DNA from 2 places in the Arthrobacter sp. YD2 genome. Region 2 is predicted to be linked to the other one. Evidence: predicted binding sites of a transcription regulator. Region 2 holds the regulator's gene; the other holds the start of a gene.
The links. The regulator LexA, encoded in region 2, represses DNA repair genes until DNA is damaged. The targets are predictions, from matches to a motif close to TCGAACANNTGTTCGA.

Region 1: the regulator LexA is predicted to act here: its motif matches at 2,733-2,748, upstream of umuD (translesion error-prone DNA polymerase V autoproteolytic subunit).

Annotation. Positions count from the first base shown of each region.
Region 1 covers NZ_JAUHHB010000002.1:219,115-223,527, forward strand. Annotated here, with positions in the region: gene arfB (alternative ribosome rescue aminoacyl-tRNA hydrolase ArfB) at 1-318, opposite strand, end outside; gene QWJ37_RS07630 (hypothetical protein) at 390-836, opposite strand; gene QWJ37_RS07635 (Y-family DNA polymerase) at 990-2,294, opposite strand; gene umuD (translesion error-prone DNA polymerase V autoproteolytic subunit) at 2,287-2,706, opposite strand; gene QWJ37_RS07645 (hypothetical protein) at 2,936-3,082, shown strand; gene QWJ37_RS07650 (TM2 domain-containing protein) at 3,122-3,754, opposite strand; gene QWJ37_RS07655 (NAD-dependent epimerase/dehydratase family protein) at 3,796-4,413, opposite strand, start outside.
Region 2 covers NZ_JAUHHB010000003.1:34,078-38,490, reverse strand. Annotated here, with positions in the region: gene QWJ37_RS11245 (ATP-dependent DNA helicase) at 1-1,351, shown strand, start outside; gene lexA (transcriptional repressor LexA) at 1,500-2,249, opposite strand; gene QWJ37_RS11235 (LysM peptidoglycan-binding domain-containing protein) at 2,736-3,101, shown strand; gene QWJ37_RS11230 (histidinol-phosphate transaminase) at 3,283-4,383, shown strand.

The sequences.
Region 1 (4,413 bases), on a different contig from region 2:
CTTCGGCGGTGCGGGGGCGAGCCCGTCTGCGACCAGGGCTGCGAGCCTGGCCAGGGCGGTCTCGCGGTTGCGCAGCTGCGAGCGCTGTTCCGACGCCGTCACGGTGAGTACGCCGGCAACCAGCCGGTTCTGCAGGCGCCCGAGCAGCATCCCGCGCTGTTCCTCCGTAAGCACCGCCGACCCGGCAACATTCCACAACAGCTCAACCCGGCTGTCGGAGGTGTTCACGTGCTGGCCGCCCGGACCCGAGGAGCGGGAGAAGCGCCAGGTGAGCTCCGCTGCCGGGATTGTGAGCGCAGGCGATACCACCAGATCCATGGTTACAGCCTCGCATGGAACCGGCCGTACCCGGATATCAGCCGTCCCGGGATATCAAGCGGCCGGCAGCATCATTGGCGCAGGAACAGCACCCCGGCGAGGAGGATGCAGGCCATCCCGGAGAGGACCAGTGCCCACAGCAGTGCCCTTACGGGTTTGCGTCCTTTCCGGGTCAGCACATACACCATGGCGGACGCGCCAAAGCCGATGCCCGCAGCCGCGAGAAGGAAAAAGCCCGGGGGAGGGGCCGGGGCCGCCGGACTGTCCGTCGCCAGGACTCCGGTGACCGAGAGGACAAAGAACACTGCGCCCAGCGCCATGCCGCCCAGCAGGGGAGCCGTGAGCCTGCCCGGCCGTGCCGCGGGTTCGCCCATGATGCGGTTGGCCCGCTGCGTTCCGTGGAGGGCTTCCTGCCCCGCAAAGAAACCCCGGGCCAGCGCCTCGCGTTTCCTGAAGCCGATGAAGCAGAGCAGCATAACTACCGGGCCGATGACGGCGCCGGGCCAGAATACTTCCATGTGAACCCCCGGGACGGCTGCGAGACAGGAGCCGGCGGGCGGATGGAGTCCGCCCTGCTCCTGAGTCGGCAGGCTACCCCGCCGGGCCATGGGCTGTCAGCGGCACTCAGTCAGGAAGACTACCTATGCGGCTGGGAGGGCGCAGGTATCCGCTCAGTTCGCCTTCACTACCGGCAGCTCGCTCCACTCGGTGGTGTAGCGCGGGGAGGAGTATTTGCGGGACATGGTCCATTCGGGTTTGGCGGTTGCCATCCCGGCGATGCCCAGGCCGATGCTCGCCGCCCCGTATTTGTCCGTGACCCGGCCCAGCAGCTCGCCCAGGTTCCGGCGTTCCTGGGCGGAGACGAATTCCTCGAAGAGCGGCTGCGCTCCGGCGGCCTCCAACCCGCTGAGCATCACCCCGGCCTTGGTGTACGGCACGCCTTCGACCACCTGGGCGTCCAGAGCGTTGACCGCGGCCCGGCTGAGCAGGACCGGGTCCGACGTCGGGGCGGCCAGCCGGACGGTGGCGGACGGGAAGGACGCAGCGGAGGTGCTGAAGTGCGAGGTTCCCGCATAGGCGGTCAGAACGGAGGCCTGCTGGCCTTCCCGCTCCAGCCGCGCTGCGGCCTGCTGCGCGTAGATACTCATTACCTGGCGCATATCCGCCAGGGTGGTCACGGGCGTGGAAAAGCTGCGGGAGAAGATGAGCTGCTTGCGGTCCGCGCGTTCGTCGAGCGGGATGCAGGAGATCCCGTTGAGTTCGAGCACCGTGCGCTGCAGGATCACCGAGAATTTGCGCCGGATCATTGCCGGGTCTGCCGCCCGCAGGTCCGCCACGGACTCGATTCCCAGTGCCGCGAGCCGGACCCCCAGCCGGGAGCCCACACCCCACAGGCCGGTCACCGGTACCCGGGACATGATGGTGTCCACGACGGCGGGGTCCATGGTGTCCAGGTTGCACACGCCCTGCAGGTGCCGGTTCTGTTTGGCGATCCGGTTGGCGAACTTGGCCAGGGTTTTGGTGCTGCCGATGCCCACGCAGACGGGCAGGCCGGTGTGCCGGGCGACGGCGGCGCGGATGGTCGCACCCTGGGCGTCCAGTTCGGCGGGGGTGCCGGCCAGGCCAAGGAAGGACTCGTCAATGGAGTAGACCTCCTGCCAGAGGGCATAACGGCCCAGCAGTTCCATCACCCGCGAGCTCAGGTCGCCATAGAGCTCGTAATTGCTGGAGCGCTGGATCAGGCCCGCCTGCGGGGCGGATTCGGCGAGCTGGAACCAGGGGGTCCCGGTCTTGATGCCCAGGGCCTTGGCTTCATCCGAGCGGGCCACCACGCAGCCGTCATTGTTGGAGAGCACCACCACGGGCACGCCGGCAAGCTTCGGGTCGAAGGCGCGCTCGCAGGAGACGTAGAAACTGTTCACGTCCACCAAGGCAATCCGTTCGCCGGAAGCGGCCGTCCCGGGCGCGTCAGACATGGTGCAGGCAGCGCGTCACAACGCCCCATACCGAGAGTTCGGACGGTTCCGCCACCTCGATGTCCGCATACCCCGGGCTGTCCGCCCGCAGCAGGATCCGGCCGCCGTCCAGCAGCAGCCGGCGTACCGCCAGCTCACCGTTCACCACGGCAACCACGACGGCGCCGTCCCGCGGAGTGAGTGAGCGGTCCACGATCAGTTCATCTCCGCTGCAGATACCGGTGCCCGCCATTGAATCGCCGTCCACCCGCACCACGTAGGTGGAAGTGGGGTCGCGAATGAGGTGCCGGTTGAGGTCTATCCGGCCGTCGAAATAGTCGCGGGCGGGGCTGGGGAAGCCGGCTGCCGTTGCGGCGTCGGACTCCGCCGGCGGTGTTGTCCTGCGGGAACGGTCTGCTGAAAACACCGCCATGTATCCGCCTTCCCGCCGGGCTGCACTAGAACAAACGTTCGAATGTCCAGACTAGCACCGCCGACGTCGGGGCGGGGGCAGCGGTGGCGGTCCGGCAGCCGGGCGGGTCCGTCTTCGGGTATCCGTGCCGCTGATTGGCAGGCTTACCCGGCCGGAGCACACTGCCGGGTGACGCAGCTGACGGACGTTCCGTCAGGAAGGGGCCAATGGCGGCTATACGATTTAAGCCATGATCATTGAGGTACAGATCCCGCCGAAGCTGGGACGGGAACTGGAGGAACTGGCCGAGGAACAGGGGGTGCCGGTCGAAACGCTGGTGGTCAACGGAGCCCGCCTGCTGCTGGAGCACCGCTACCGCCGTAACATGCAGGGCTGACTGTCCCGCCGTCGTCGGACGGGACAGTCCTGCGTCGCGTTATCCCTTGAGCGGGATGCCGCGTGCATCCGTGCGGAAGGGCTGGGCGTTGCAGAGGATCATGATGCCTTCCACAAATCCCCAGACGCCGGCAAAGCCGCCGGTGAACACGGTCGCCACCACCTGGGCTGCGCCGATGCCGGAGTTGCCCAGGTAAAAGCGGTGCACCCCGAAGGCGCCGAGGAATACGCCCAGCAGACCGGCAACCACCCGGGACTTCTGGGACGGGTAACCCTGTGCATAGGGTCCCTGCCCGTACGGGGCGGGACCGAACTGGTTCTGGCCGTATCCGGGCTGCGGGTGGTGCTGCCCGGGGCCGGGGTAGTTCTGGACCTGGTTCGGGTAGGCCTGCGGGGGCTGGCCGCCGGGATAGCCGGGGTATTGCGGCGGCGTCTGGTGCTGGCCGGGGTAGGCATGGCCCTGCTGCTGGCCCGGGTACTGCTGGGCCGGATACTGGCCCTGCTGCTGGTTCGGGTACTGCTGATACGGTGCCTGCTGCGGGGCCGGGGACTCCGGAGGCCGCGGTGCCGGCCGCGGTTCGTTGGACTGCGGGTAGGCGTACTGGTCGCCGTCGGGACCGGAATTGGAACGTGCTCCGTCACCCAGTCCCGCAAACGGGTTTTTATCCGACATGCTGTTGCCTTTCATTTGGCCTCTTGCAGGCACTCTAACAGTCAAACACCGGTTGCCGGCGACTTCTTCCGCCGCTTGCCGTCGGCCGCGCCGGCGCCGGCCCACGCAGCCAGGCGGTCGCTGACATCCATCCAGCCCGCGTCCGGAACCTGCGCCTGCGGATGGGCGTCATACCAGCCCAGGATTTCGCGGGCGCCGGCAGCAAAGGGAATGGCCGCACAGTACTGGGGAACCAGGGCCTTGATCTTGGTGTTGTCGAAGACGGAGGAATGGCTTTTGTCTCCCAGCAGTCCCGGGCCGCGCCCCGGATCATGGGCCGCGATGGTCTCGGACGCCACGTGCACCAGCTGCGGTTCCGGCACCCCCGCCGCTGAGGCCAGGGTGCGGTAGACGGCATCCCACGGCAGGAACTCATCGGAGGTGATGGTGAAGCTCTCCCCGACGGCGGCAGGCCGGCCCAACAGTCCGACGAACCCCGTGGCAAAGTCCCGGCTGTGCGTCAGCGTCCACAGGGACGTGCCGTCACCGTGCACCAGAACCGGCAGCCCCGCCCGCATCCGGTGGATATCGGCCCAGCCGCCGATCAGCGGCACCTTGGTCGCGTCATAGGTATGTGAAGGGCGCACGATGGTTCCCGGGAACCCCTCCGCACGGTAAGC
Region 2 (4,413 bases):
CAACCACGCCATGCTTGCCATTGCCGCCTTCGAAGGCCTGGCCGTGCTGCCCGACTACGACGTAGTGGTCATTGACGAAGCGCACGAACTCCAGGACCGCGTCACGGGAGCCGTCACCGGACAGCTCTCCGGCACCATCATCTCCGCAGCGGTAGCGGCCGCCCGCAAACACACCTCCGCCAGCCTTGAGCCTCTTGCAGCGGCCGGGCGTGCCTTCGACCAGGTCTTCGCGCCGGTACCCTCGGGCCTGCTGGCCGCCGGCCTGTCCGAGGACCAGGAACTGGTGCTCGGCCATGTCCGCGAATCCACCCGGACGGCGCTGTCGGATTCCAAACCCGAAGGGCCGGATGCAGTGGACGGCGGGCGGCAGATGGCCCGCTCACGGTTGCTGGCCGTGCAGGAAATGTGCGAACGCATCCTCGATGCCGGCAATTCCGGCGAGGTCGTCTGGGCATCGCGGACGAGCACTTTCGCGCCCGGCACCGGCTACACCGCACCCGAAGAGGATTCGCCGCCCGTCATCAACGTGGCCCCGTTGTCCGTGGCAGGGCGGCTGCGGGAGGGACTCTTCGACGGGCATACCGTGGTCCTGACCTCGGCGACCCTTGCCATCGGCGCCGAGTTCGGCCCCGTGGCCGGCGCGCTGGGACTCCTGGGTGCCGGTGCCCCGAAATGGACGGGCACCGACGTCGGCAGCCCCTTCGACTACCCCCGCCAGGGTGTGCTGTACGTGGCGAAGGACCTGCCCAAACCGGGACGCGGAACCTCGCCGGAACAGCTCGACGAGATTGAGGCCCTGATCAAGGCCTCCGGAGGCGGTGCGCTGGGCCTGTTCTCCTCCCGCCGGGCCGCCGAGGAAGCCGCCGAGGCACTGCGTTCCCGCGTGGATTTCCCCATCCTGTGCCAGGGCGAATCCACCATGTCCGCCCTGGTCAAACAGTTCGCGGAGGACGACGAGACCTGTCTGTTCGGCACCATGTCCCTCTGGCAGGGCGTTGACGTCCCGGGAGCCTCCTGCCGGCTGGTGATTATGGACCGGATCCCGTTCCCGCGCCCGGACGATCCGCTGATGACTGCGCGCACCCGTGCCGTGGCCAAGGCGGGCGGCAACGGCTTTATGAGCGTTTCCGCCACCCACGCCGCCGTGCGGCTGGCGCAGGGCGCCGGTCGGCTGATCCGGGCTTCCGGCGACAAAGGCGTGGTGGCGGTGCTTGATTCCCGCCTGGCCACCGCCCGGTACGGCAGCTTCCTGCGGGCAGCCCTGCCGCCCTTCTGGGCCACGACCGACCGGGCCGTGGTCCTGCAGGCACTGCAGCGGCTCGCCGGGCAGCCGGCGGACGCCGGGAGCTGACCCGGCCGGACCAGTCGATATGCGCGCACGGATAAACACGTGCCGTCAAACAGCAGAGCCGTTCAACAGCAGAGCCGTTAACCAGCAGTGCCCCGGCCGGTAGCCGGGGCACTGCTGTTTAGTCCCTGTGGGCATTTCGGTCTGGAGCTTAGAGGGAACGCATAACCGATACGACTTTGCCCATGATGGTCGCTTCGTCGCCCAGAATCGGTTCGTAGCGCGTGTTCTGCGGCAGCAGCCAGGTGTGCCCGTTGCGCTGGCGGAACGTCTTGACCGTGGCCTCGTCCTCCAGCAGGGCTGCGACGATGTCGCCGTTCTCGGCGGTGGGCTGGCGCCGCACCACCACCCAGTCGCCGTCGCAAATGGCCGCATCGACCATGGAGTCACCGGCAACCCGGAGCATAAACAGGTCACCGTGACCCACGAGTTGGCGGGGCAGGGGAACCACTTCTTCAACCTGCTGGTCGGCAAGGATGGGCCCGCCTGCGGCGATCCGTCCCACCAGGGGCACCATGGCAGTGTCGATTGCCGTGGTGAGGTCTGCCACCGCGCTGCCTGAGCCGGCCACGCCGGTAGCGGACCCGTCCTGCGCGGAGCTTTGACGTGTGCCGGCATTGCCGGAACCGGAGGTGCCTGCGGACTCAGTGCCGGCGGCCTCGCCGTTGCGGGAGGACCCGGCATCGCGCAGCAGCAGCGGAACCAGGATCTCCATGGCCCGGGGGCGCTTGGGGTCGCGGCGGATGTAACCGAGTTTCTCCAGCTGGGTCAGCTGGTGGGTGACGCTGGAAAGGCTCGCCAGACCGACAATGTCGCCTATTTCGCGCATGGACGGCGGGTAGCCGTTGGTGCTAACCGAACGCTGGATGGTTTCCAGGATCTTGGTCTGGCGCGCAGTCAGGCCCTTGGAGCGGCCTGCCGGCGCGGCAGGGGGAGGGGTGCTGCCATTGGAAACAGTCCTGCGGGCCACGTCGGCTTCCCTTCACGGACGGCCCGCGGTTGCGGGCCGGTTGGTTCTGGCGGTTCTGGCGGTTTGAATCTGGCGGTCTGGTTCTGTCCGGGCGGTGCTGCAGCCCGGTCTTTGTCCGGTCCCGGCCGTTTTGTCAGAGGCGGATGGTTAGTTGGTTCCAGCCGCTTCCGATGGGTTCAACGCTAGGGGAGCGCAGCACGTTTATCAAACATATATTCGAGCGAGTCTCGACATTGTTCGTAGATAGGTGCTAGAAATGTTCGAGTACAACTTAGAACATACGTTCGAGTCCGGGCTGCCGACACCTCGGTGGCTCCACCAGATGTTCGAATGCAGTTTCGAGCCGCAGTGTTTCCTCCCGTGCTTATTGCGGGCGGACGGCGGCAGCTCTGCGCTTCGGACCGGAAAGGTATTGACATGTCAGTACACGTACTTCCCGCTGTTCCTTCTGCAGCCGCACCCGCTTTGTCCCAGGCGCCTCTGCGCCTCACCCGCCGGGGCCGGCTTCTCCTGGTCGGAGCACCGCTGATGCTGACCTCGGCCGCCCTGCTGGTCTTCATTGGATTCTTCACCGCACCGGCCATGGCCTCGGGCAACTCCCCGGAGCAGACCCGCACTATCCAGGTGAGCGTTTCGAACGGGGAATCCCTGTGGTCTCTCGCCACGGAATTCGCCCCTGACCGGGATCCCCGCACCGTAGTTGCCGACATCGTGGAACTGAACAACCTGGATGATGCCACTGTGCCGGCCGGCCGCCAGCTCTACATCCCGGTGACGCGCTGACCTTCGGGAACCGGGCTCCTGCGTGCTGCATGCGGGAGCCGTCCCCTGCCTCAGGCTCGCGGACTGGTCTTTATTAGGGGACCGGTCTCCGCCTAGGGAACGTTCTTCATGGAGGGACTTAGAAGTGCTGGCAGGCGGCCCGGATTCCGGAACTGTCCCCGCAGCGCCTTAAGCTGTACTGGTGAGTGAACAGCTGGAAAACCTGAACCGACTTCCCCTGCGCGATGACCTCAGGGGCCTGACGCCCTATGGGGCCCCGCAGCTGGATGTGCCGATCCTGCTGAACGTCAACGAAAACACCCATGGACTGCCCGAGCACGTGCGCCGGGCCATCGTTGCCGAAGTGGAGTCCGCCGTCGGCGGGCTGAACCGCTACCCGGACCGGGAATTCACGCAGTTGAGGGAAAACCTGGCACGGTACCTCGGCCACGGGCTGGCGCCGGAGAACATCTGGGCAGGCAACGGTTCCAATGAGGTTCTCCAGCAGATCCTGCAGGCTTTCGGCGGTCCCGGCCGGACGGCAATGAGCTTCCCGCCCACCTACTCCATGTACCCGTTGCTAGCCAGCGGTACCGGCACCGCCTACGTCACCGGCACACGGGAAGCGGATTTCTCCCTGACCCCGGAATCGGCCGGCGCGCAGATTCGTGCCCAGGCACCGAACATCATCATTTTGTGCACGCCGAACAATCCCACGGGAACGGCCCTTGGCCTGGACGTCATCGAAGCCGCCTACGAAGCGGGCGAAGCGTCCAACGCCATCGTGGTGGTTGATGAGGCCTACGCCGAGTTCTCCCACGCCGATACCCCCAGCGCCCTGCAGCTGCTGCCGGGACGGGAACGCCTGATCATTTCCCGCACCATGTCCAAGGCCTTTGCCCTGGCCGGGGCTCGGATCGGATACCTGGCTGCAGCACCCCAGATTGCGGATGCCCTGCGCCTGGTCCGGCTGCCCTACCACCTCTCGGCCATCACCCAGGCCACGGCCAACGCCGCGCTGACCCATGCCGATGCCCTCCTGTCCAATGTGGAGGACATCAAAGCCCAGCGTGACCGGATCGTGCGGGAGCTGACGGACCTCGGACTGGCCCCCGCACCCTCGGACGCAAACTTCGTGCTCTTCGGCGGCATGGAGAACCCCCGCGCTATCTGGGAAGGCCTGCTGGAAGCCGGCGTCCTGGTTCGGGACATCGGCATTGAGGGCCATCTCCGCGTCACGGCCGGCACGGAAGCTGAAACGGATACCTTCCTTAGCGTGCTGCGGTCCCTGCTTCCGGCCTGAACGGCCCGCCGTCCGCGGCCGCCCCGATTC